DNA from 3 places in the Synechococcus sp. KORDI-100 genome. Region 3 is predicted to be linked to each of the others. Evidence: predicted binding sites of a transcription regulator. Region 3 holds the regulator's gene; each other region holds the start of a gene.

Region 1 (3,280 bases), 470 kb from region 3:
CTGTCCCATCCCTTCAAGGGAGGAGAACCAAACGGCCTCTTTGACGGGGGTGTCATCGTTATCGAACCCGACAACACCCGAAAACAGATCGAAATCAACGTTGTCTGCAGCATGCCCGACCTGCCTAACTGGCCTGAGTACGACAACATCTACGGACGCTGGCTGGAGACCGACGAGAAACCAGGGGTTGCTGGGGGAGACACCGATTGGCAACTGTTGATGTACTTCGATGGCAACCTTGTCAATCAAGGAAAAGAAGAATCGCCGCCATGGGCGAAACGCCTTGCTGAGAACCTCTGTCGCAAGGGCGACTTCCAAGACGAGACGACGAAAACTTAGTAACGCCTGATACTTAAATCAGCAACCCTTCCCAAAAACAAGCCTGAAATAGTTTCAGATGCAACATACGGCGGGCGAACCGTGATGCACCATGAAAATGGTTCTCATTCTTGCCCTATGGCCAGTACAGGTAGCGTCAGTTCCTGGGACGAATCACTGCTTGTTGCGATGATTCAGTACCCAGTTCCTGTGATCAAGGGACCGGAAGACATCCAGACACAGGTCGATCAAATCTGCAAAGCTGTTGCCACAACCAAGGCCGGCTACCCAGAAGCTGATCTGATCGTGATGCCTGAGTACTCCACTCAGGGACTCAACACAGCGATCTGGACCTACGACGAGATGCTTCTCCGCATCGACTCACCCGAAATTGATCGTTTCCGACAGGCATGCAAGGAAAACGACGTGTGGGGCGTCTTTTCTTTGATGGAAGTGAACGACGATCCAAGCCTCCCGCCGTTCAATTCCGCGATCATCATCAACTCAGACGGTGAAATCGCTCTGCACTACAGGAAACTGCAGCCATGGGTTCCCATTGAGCCCTGGTCACCCGGCAACTATGGAATGCCTGTGTGCGATGGACCCAAAGGCTCAAAACTGGCTGTCTGCATCTGCCACGACGGCATGTTCCCAGAGCTGGCCAGAGAAGCCGCATACAAGGGAGCCAACGTTTACATCCGTATTTCTGGTTATTCCACACAGGTGAATGATCAATGGATCTGGACGAACAGAACGAACGCTTGGCAGAATCTGATGTACACAATTTCAGTCAACCTGGCTGGATATGATGGTGTCTTCTACTACTTTGGCGAAGGAACAGTCTGCAATTACGACGGCAATGTTATCCAGCAAGGGCACCGCAACCCCTGGGAAATTGTGACGGCAGAACTCTTCCCCCGATTGGTGGATAAAGCCCGCGAGAACTGGGCACTCGAGAACAATATCTTTAATCTTGGTTGCCGGGCCTACGTAGGCAAACCTGGAGGAGAAAAAGCCAATTACCTTACCTGGGTTGAGGATCTCGCCAATGGTGAATACAAACTGCCATGGGATAGCAGTGTTCGCATTCGCGATGGCTGGAAGTACTACCCAGACGGGGTCAAGCTTGGGCCGATGCCAAAAGCAGAAACCCCTGCAGCTGAACCAGTAACAGCACCTGTCTGAGTTCAACTCATGTCAGGCCCCAAGGATTGCTTGGGGCCTGATTAGTTCATTGAGAAATAAAATTTCGCATTAGCATTACCAACTTTTCTGCGCAGTTAAATTAGTAACAACGTTATGAAATAACAATAATCATTTTTGTCAGCACGTATCAACTGCAACCATTGGATCTGGAATGTCTGGATTCAATGGGATTGTTGCATGCAGCATTAATGCCTGAAACTCTTTTCAAAGTTGATCTCACGAAACCGATGGATCAACAGGAAATGCCAGGACATAACAGGTGGCATCCCGATATTCCAGCCGTTGCCTCTGTCAATCCAGGTGACGTCTTTCGGATTGAATGCAAGGACTGGACTGACGGCCAGATCAAAAATGACGACAATCCGCAAGATATTGCTGATGTGAATCTTGAGGTTGTTCACGTTCTCAGCGGGCCAATTTGGGTGAATGGTGCGCAACCCGGAGATATTCTTGTCGTCGATATTCTTGAAGTTGGCGCATTACAAGGAGACGAGTGGGGATTCACTGGAATCTTTGCCAAGGAAAATGGTGGCGGTTTTCTGACTGATCACTTCCCGAAAGCTGCAAAGGCGATCTGGGATTTAGAAGGTGTATACACATCCTCACGACACATTCCAGGCGTTCGATTTGCTGGCATTACACACCCTGGACTAATTGGTTGCGCTCCCTCAATGGAGCTGCTCAATGAGTGGAATCGACGCGAAACCGAACTGGTCAACACAGCTCCGGATCGCCGCACCTACGGCGCAGGACTTTCTGGAAGTGAACCCGTTCTCGCAGCACTTCCAAATCCCAACAGTGCCATCCTTGGCAACGTTGAAGCCAGCGATTTTGATCGAATCGCAAACGAAGCCGCACGCACAGTTCCTCCGAGAGAACATGGTGGAAACTGTGACATTAAAAACCTGACCAAGGGGACAAGAATTTACTTCCCTGTGTATGTTGAGGGTGGAAAACTTTCAATGGGCGACATTCACTTTTCACAAGGTGACGGCGAAATCTCCTTCTGCGGAGCTATTGAAATGTCTGGCTACCTTGATTTGCATGTTGATGTGATCAAAGGAGGAATGGCAAAGTACGGAATGGTCAACCCAATGTTTAAAACCAGCCCTGTTGAACCTCACTTCACAGATTACCTTGTTTTTGAAGGTATCTCTGTTGATGAGTTTGAAGGCAAGCAGTATTACATGGATGTGCACATCGCATACCGTCGAGCGTGCTTGAATGCGATTGAGTATTTAAAGAAGTTTGGATACACTGGAGAACAGGCCTATTTACTTCTCAGTTGCGCGCCTGTGGAAGGACGCGTTAGCGGGATCGTTGATATTCCAAATGCGTGTTGTACACTTGCGCTTCCCACTTCAATCTTTGACAAAGATATTCTCCCTTGCTAATTCTTCTAATTAATTAACCCGATCAACTAATAAGCTTCCATCAATTTCGGTGGAAGCTTTCTTGATTCACTCACTATGCCTGTCTACGAATTTGAATGCAAGTCTGACACTTGTTCATCTGTGTATGAAGTCTGGAGGTCAATTGACCAACGCTCCTCAGACACGCAATGCCCTGAGTGTGGTTGTGATGGCAAAAGACTGTTCTCTCCACCAATGATGCTATCGACAACTATTCGGTTGAAGACAGAGGATAAGAATCCAAAGGTTGTACGCCGGAAGGTTCAGGAACCAGGCAACAAGCCAAGGTTACGTTCCGGTGACTCTCGTCCATGGATGCTGAATCGGGGTTGCTGAACAAACGA
Region 2 (3,280 bases), 1.2 Mb from region 3:
CGAAGTTCATGTTCACCGGGGCCGTGTGGTGATAGACGCGGTCACTTCCCCAGTACTTGTTGAGCAGCGAGACGTCCAGATACCAGTTTGGAACCTTGTCCTTGCGGGCACTCATCTTCTCCTCGGCCCGAGGTCCCATGGTGAAGGGCCCAAGTCCTGGTGGGCAGCTGAGGCCCTTCTGACTGCAGCTGTAGGCCAGATCCACCTTCCACTCATCGATGTAGAGGGGAACGCCGCCCAGTGACGTGACCGTGTCGAGCAGAAGCAGGCAGCCGTGTTGACGACAGAGATCCCCGACTCCCTCCATCGGCTGGCAGACACCCGTTGATGTTTCGGCATGCACCATCGCCAGGATGGTTGGCCGGTGCTCAATCAGGGCCGCCTCCAGATCCTCGAGAGTGAACCATTCGCCCCATGGCTTCTCGATGGTTCTGACATCGGCGCGATAGCGACCGGCCATGTCAGCGAGGCGCAGGCCGAAGTATCCCTTGATCGCCACCAGAACCGTGTCGCCCGGTTCGACGGTGTTGGCGATCGTGGCTTCCATCGCAGCACTGCCGGTGCCGCTCATGGGAAGCGTGAGGCGGTGATCGGTCTGCCAGGCGTAGCGCAGGAGCTCCTGCACCTCACTCATCAGCTCGACGTAAAGGGGATCCAGGTGGCCGATCGGCGTGCGGGCCAGGGCATCCAGCACCGTGGGGTGGGCATTGGACGGGCCGGGACCCAGGAGCAGCCGGTCGGGCGTGGCGATCGGCGCAAGGGCCTCCCGGTGACGGTTGTCGACAGAGAAGGAAGCGTTCGTCACCAAGACCAGGAACGAGACATCTGGGCGATGAGCCTACGCAGTCGCATCGCCGTTGGGAGGAGATCAAGGCGCCTTTGAAACGCTCCGATCCAGCGAATCTGCATCAACGCTTCCGCACGTTGGTCTCAGCCAGACCACGAACCATGTGATCAAACGGCTGACGAACGGCACCAAGACGATCGGAGCTGATGCCACCGGACAGCAGGCGCTCGATCAGCACTTCACCCAGGAGCGCGATGCTGCGAACGGTCGGACCAGTCGGGACACCGAGACTCTTGTAGGTGTCATCGAGACCGTTCAGAACGCGCTCATTGAGGATCGTGCTGTCCCCCGCAATCAGGGCATAGCTCGCGTAGCGCAGGAAGTAGTCCATATCCCGCAGACAGGCCGCCAGTCGTCGGGTTGTGTAGGCATTGCCGCCAGGCAGCAGGAGCTCTGGTTCGTCCTGAAAAAGACGTTGACTGGCCTCTCGCACGATCTCCGCAGCCTCGCGGTTGATCAGCTCGACCGCAGCGATGCGAACGGTGGACTCATCGAGATAGGTCTCGATGCTGTCGAGCGCCTGCCGGTCGAGATAGCGACCGAGCTGGTCATAACGACCGATCAGCCCGGTGATGGCATCACGCATTCGCTGGGGTCTCCAGACACTCCCTCCGCGGAAGGTAACACCGCAGAACCAGCGAAAAGCCACAGTGCGGCTGAGATTCAGCGAATTTGACAGAAACGGTTACGGATGAAACGGGAACGAATCAAACCAGGTGAGTGACGGACTGGAAGGGTGCCTAGTGATACAAAATGGGGGCATTGGGATCTTTACCGTCCCGATAAACACGCCCCCTCGGCGCAAGCTTCTCCATGTCAAAAACACCTCAGGACGTCCTTCGTCAGATCAAGGACGATGGCATCGAGTTCGTTGATCTGAAATTCGCCGACCTGCACGGCAAATGGCAACACCTGACCGTGTGCACGGACATGATCGAGGAGGAGTCCTTCACCGAGGGACTGGCTTTTGACGGATCCTCGATCCGGGGCTGGAAGGCCATCAACGCCTCAGACATGGCGATGATCCCCGATCCGGATTCGGCCTGGGTTGATCCCTTCTATCGCCACAAGACCCTGAGCATGATCTGCTCAATCGGGGAACCCCGAAGCGGCGAGCCCTACGACCGCTGCCCCCGCTCCCTGGCACAGCGCGCCCTCGACTATCTGAACGCAACCGGCCTGGCGGACTCCGCCTTCTTCGGACCAGAGCCTGAGTTCTTTCTGTTTGATGACGTCCGTTATAACTCCAGCGAGGGCGGTGCTTTTTACAGCGTCGACACGATCGAAGCCTCCTGGAACACCGGCCGCATCGAAGAAGGCGGCAACCTCGCTTACAAAATCCAGCTGAAAGAGGGCTATTTCCCCGTTGCCCCGAACGACACCGCCCAGGACATCCGCTCGGAAATGCTGAGCACCATGGGCGCCCTTGGGGTTCCCATCGAGAAGCACCACCACGAGGTGGCCGGCGCCGGACAGCACGAACTCGGCATGAAGTTCGCTCAGCTGATCCAGGCCGCCGACAACGTCATGACTTACAAATACGTCGTGCGCAACGTCGCCAAGAAGTACGGCAAGACGGCAACCTTCATGCCGAAGCCTGTCTTCAACGACAACGGCACCGGCATGCACGTCCACCAGTCCCTCTGGAAGGGTGGTCAACCGCTGTTCTTCGGGGAAGGCACCTACGCCAATCTTTCGCAGACCGCTCGCTGGTACATCGGCGGCATCCTGCGCCACGCCCCTGCCTTCCTTGCCTTCACCAATCCGACCACCAACAGCTACAAGCGTCTGGTGCCTGGATTCGAAGCACCTGTGAACCTGGTGTATTCCGAGGGCAACCGCTCAGCCGCAGTGCGGATTCCACTGACAGGCCCCAGTCCGAAAGCCAAGCGTCTCGAGTTCCGCTCCGGCGATGCCCTCGCCAACCCATACCTGGCCTTCAGCGCGATGATGATGGCCGGCATCGACGGCATCAAGAACCAGATCGACCCCGGCGACGGATTTGACAAGGACCTGTTCGAACTGCCGGCGGAAGAGCTGAAATCCATCGCCACCGTGCCTCCATCCCTCAACGGAGCCCTGGAAGCCCTCGATCAGGACCGTCAGTTCCTCACCGAAGGCGGTGTGTTCAGCGATGACTTCATCGACAACTGGATCGATCTCAAATACGAAGAGGTTCAGCAGCTGCGTCAGCGTCCCCACCCCCACGAATTCACGATGTATTACGACGCCTGATCGCGTCGAAATCGAACCGTTTATGATTGAACCGGCCCGCTTTCCCTCCGGAGAGCGGGCTTTTTTGATGAAATAGACCTTGGTTTTTCTCGGCCATGGCGAATTCCCTGGGCAAGCTCGCTTATCAGACCCTTCAGCAGGGAAAGAGCATTGCAGGACTCGCTCACAAGGAGCTCAGCACCAAGGTGATGGAGCTGA
Region 3 (3,280 bases):
GGTCAGCTTCAGATAAGCCTCCACCATCACAAGAGCTGCAACTGCATCGAGCTCGGCCGGTGGCACTCTCAGTCCCTCGGGTACGAGTCGCCACAGGCCTCTGGGTGGCCACAGCTGCCAGTACCGCTGTCGTGCTTTCAAGGTTGTTCCGCGTTCGTTGACCTGGACCACCGTGGTGAGCTTTTGCAATGGTGTCTTCCAGGCGTCGCTCCCTGTTCCATCGCCCATCACGATCATCGGCAGATTGCCACCCTGACTCCATTGGTCCAGCGTGTTGAGCACAGCCTCAGGCACCAGCACATCGCTGTCGAGCACCTGGGCTGCGTCAGCCCTGACCAGGACCAGGCCACACTTGCTGCGGCCGGGATCGAATCCGATCACCCTTGTCATGGTGCGAGTTGGATCAACACCTGGACCGGGTCAACGCTTTCGCTGGTGTGCGCCGCCACCACCTGGAGATTGACCGATCCGGAGTCACGATTCACCAGTGACTGGCCTAACTGGTTGAGGGCGTTGGCATCGAACTGCAGCCCCTCCGTCAGCGAGCCCCTCCGCCTCACCTCGGCGAAAGCGGAGGCCAGCAGAAGGTTCATGCTGGTTCGGATGGTGTCTGGAGTCCGCTTTGTCGCGTCCAGAGTGGCGCTGGCCAGCACTTCTCCCTGACGGGCAACCGTGCGATTGGGGCGGACATCAGGAATGGCGTAAACGATGGCCTCTCCCCTGAGAACGTTTGTGGCGGAGCGCATCGACACCACCCAGGTTCCAGGTTTGCTGATCATTTTGCGGAGCCTCTCCACATCACTGCGGGGGACAAGAATGATCTGTTTGTCTGGTTTGTTGCCCGGCAGAACCCGCCCATAAGCCGTCAGATTCGCCTCCTGCAGCAGGCGATCGATCACCTGCTTGGCCTGGCTGGGATCATCCAGACGCACGGTGGCAGTGGCCAGGGTCTGTCCACTGCTGAGAGCAACATCCCCACGCCGCAAGGCGATCAGATTGCGTTCCAGCTGTTTCAGTTCAGTCTCTCCAGCGCTGATGCGATTGCGGACGGCCGCGAGCTCTGTTTCGGTGCGTCGAATATCGGCGTCACGAGCTGCGATGTCTTGACTGAGCCGATCGCGTTCAGCTTCCAGGGTCTGACGTTGGGCCTGCAGTGGTGCGAGTTCTTCACGCAGCCGACCGGCCCGCTGCTTGGCTTCCTCAAGCTTCCTCTCCACCTCCTGAGTTTCAGCTCGGGCCGTCCGTCGATCCTTTTCGGCAGAGGCAAGGGCGATTCTGTTTTGTTCGAGTTCCGCCAGATTGACTTTCAGTTGCTGTCGGCTCTCATTGAGCTTCTGCTGCAGCGCGTCGAGTTCGAACAAGCCGACGCGTAGTTGGCGACTCACCAGCAGCATCAGGCCAAGGGAGAGGGCACTGATCAGGCTGCCGGTGAGAACCGTGATGACAACGGCTGTACGCCGAGGTCGCATATTGAATAAGCTCAGCCTAGCTTTGCCAACCCGGCTTCCCAAACGATCGCCAAGGGTCGAGAGCACTCCACCGAGGATGAGCAACGACAGGACGAGCAGCCAGCCGCTCACTGGCTACTCCCTGCAGGCATGACCTGTTCAGCTGAACCGCTTGGCCAGAGCGATTGGATCCAGCACGGTGATCTTCTTGCGATCAATCTGCACCAATCCTGATTGGCGCAAGTCTCCCAGCAGGCGGGTGATCGTGACGCGGGTGGATCCGATCGCTTCAGCGATCGCCTGGTGAGAGAGGCGAAGGTCGATCGTGATGCCGAGGTCATCAGGGACACCGAAATCTCGGCAAAGCACCAGCAGGAAACTCACCAGACGGGAGGACATGTCGCGGTGCGTGAGGGTCTCAATCATCGTTTCCGTCTGAAGGATCCGACTGGACAGTCCCTGCAGCAGTCGCAGGCCAACGGCGGTGTCCGCTTCGATTGCAGCGCGAACGGAGGCTGCGGGGGCGGTCACCATCTCAACGCGGGTGAAGGCGACAGCGTGATAAAAGCGGTCGGATCGATGTCCCGTCAGCAGCGAGAGCACCCCGAACAGGCTGTTTTCTCGAAGAAGAGCCACGGTGATTTCTTCACCTGATTCATAGACGCGGGACAGGCGAACCGCTCCACGGCGGATCAGGTAGACGCGCTCCGCTGGATCACCTGGGAAAAAGATTGTCTTATTGCGTTCCACCAGTTCGCTGCTGGCACCATCGAGATCACGGATCACATCGAGCAAGGAGCGGCTCGAGGGAGCCTGCGACGCCAATGCTGATGGAGGCACGGTTGGGGAGTAGCGAGTGAAACCACTGCTGGCTGCATTCATGGTTTCGCCGCTTGGATCAATCTTCCTCTCAGGAAGCTAAGGATCGACGAAGGTTCATCCTGTAACAGTCATTACTATTTGTCTGCCGTCTTCCCGGTGCTTCAGGCTCTGGAGCGGATGTAGGCCTCTGTTTGGGCGGAGAACAGGCTCTGCAGGCCGGGTTCGGCGAGATCAAGGAGTTGATTCAGTTGCTCGCGGCTGAATGGAGCCCGTTCGGCTGTCCCCTGGATTTCAAGCAGTCGTCGATCAGACGCCATCACCACATTCAGGTCCACCTCCGCTCGACTGTCTTCGCTGTAGTCCAGGTCGAGCAGGGCCGTTCCATCGACCAGGCCAACGGACACAGCAGCGACCTGATTGATCAGTGGGTCGCGTTCGAGCAGGCCACGATCCAGCAGAACGTCTGTCGCGTGACGCAGGGCAAGCCAGGCTCCTGTGACCGCCGCCGTTCTGGTGCCGGCATCGGCCTGGATCACATCGCAGTCGATCAGCAGACTGCGTTCGCCAAGGGCCTGCATGTCCATGACGGCTCGCAGACTTCGGGCAATCAAGCGTTGGATCTCCTGCGTGCGACCCGACAGTTTCATGAGTTCTCTTGGCTGGCGTTCAGGCGTGGAGCCGGGCAGGAGCCGGTACTCGGCTGAAATCCAGCCCAGCCCCTCTCCCTGACGCCAGCGGGGCACCTTGTCCTCCAGGCAGACACTGCACAGCACTGAGGTTTGGCCCGTCTGAACGATCAGTGAGCTGAGTGCGAATCCCATGGGGTTCCAGCTGACGCTGAAGGGTCTCAAGTCGTTGATGTCGCGGCCGTCTCGGCGAGAAGCGAATTGATCACTCATGGAATGATTGGACAGCACACCACAGGTAGTGTCAATGGGCTTGATCCTCATGAACTCGCCGCTACATTCAAGGTCTTCCGGGGTGTCCGGTTGACCATCACCGTGATGACC

Evidence for each region. Region 3 encodes NtcA, which controls nitrogen genes in cyanobacteria. Its sites were predicted from a motif close to GTANCNNNNGNTAC; they were not measured.
Region 1: a site for NtcA is predicted at 1,649-1,662, ahead of fmdA (formamidase). Genes of this name have one in related genera too.
Region 2: a site for NtcA is predicted at 1,584-1,597, ahead of glnA (type I glutamate--ammonia ligase). Genes of this name have one in related genera too.

What each region holds. Positions count from the first base shown of each region.
Region 1 is NZ_CP006269.1:70,668-73,947, forward strand. Features, by position in the region: gene KR100_RS00420 (hypothetical protein) at 1-339, shown strand, start outside; gene KR100_RS00425 (formamidase) at 457-1,503, shown strand; gene fmdA (formamidase) at 1,713-2,918, shown strand; gene KR100_RS14600 (FmdB family zinc ribbon protein) at 2,994-3,272, shown strand.
Region 2 is NZ_CP006269.1:1,769,897-1,773,176, forward strand. Features, by position in the region: gene KR100_RS08885 (alanine--glyoxylate aminotransferase family protein) at 1-805, opposite strand, end outside; gene KR100_RS08890 (allophycocyanin subunit beta) at 909-1,433, opposite strand; gene glnA (type I glutamate--ammonia ligase) at 1,661-3,082, shown strand; gene KR100_RS08900 (class I SAM-dependent methyltransferase) at 3,178-3,280, shown strand, end outside.
Region 3 is NZ_CP006269.1:544,605-547,884, forward strand. Features, by position in the region: gene KR100_RS02565 (resolvase) at 1-390, opposite strand, end outside; gene KR100_RS02570 (DUF3084 domain-containing protein) at 387-1,580, opposite strand; gene ntcA (global nitrogen regulator NtcA) at 1,608-2,330, opposite strand; gene rph (ribonuclease PH) at 2,432-3,169, opposite strand; gene KR100_RS02585 (cob(I)yrinic acid a,c-diamide adenosyltransferase) at 3,275-3,280, shown strand, end outside.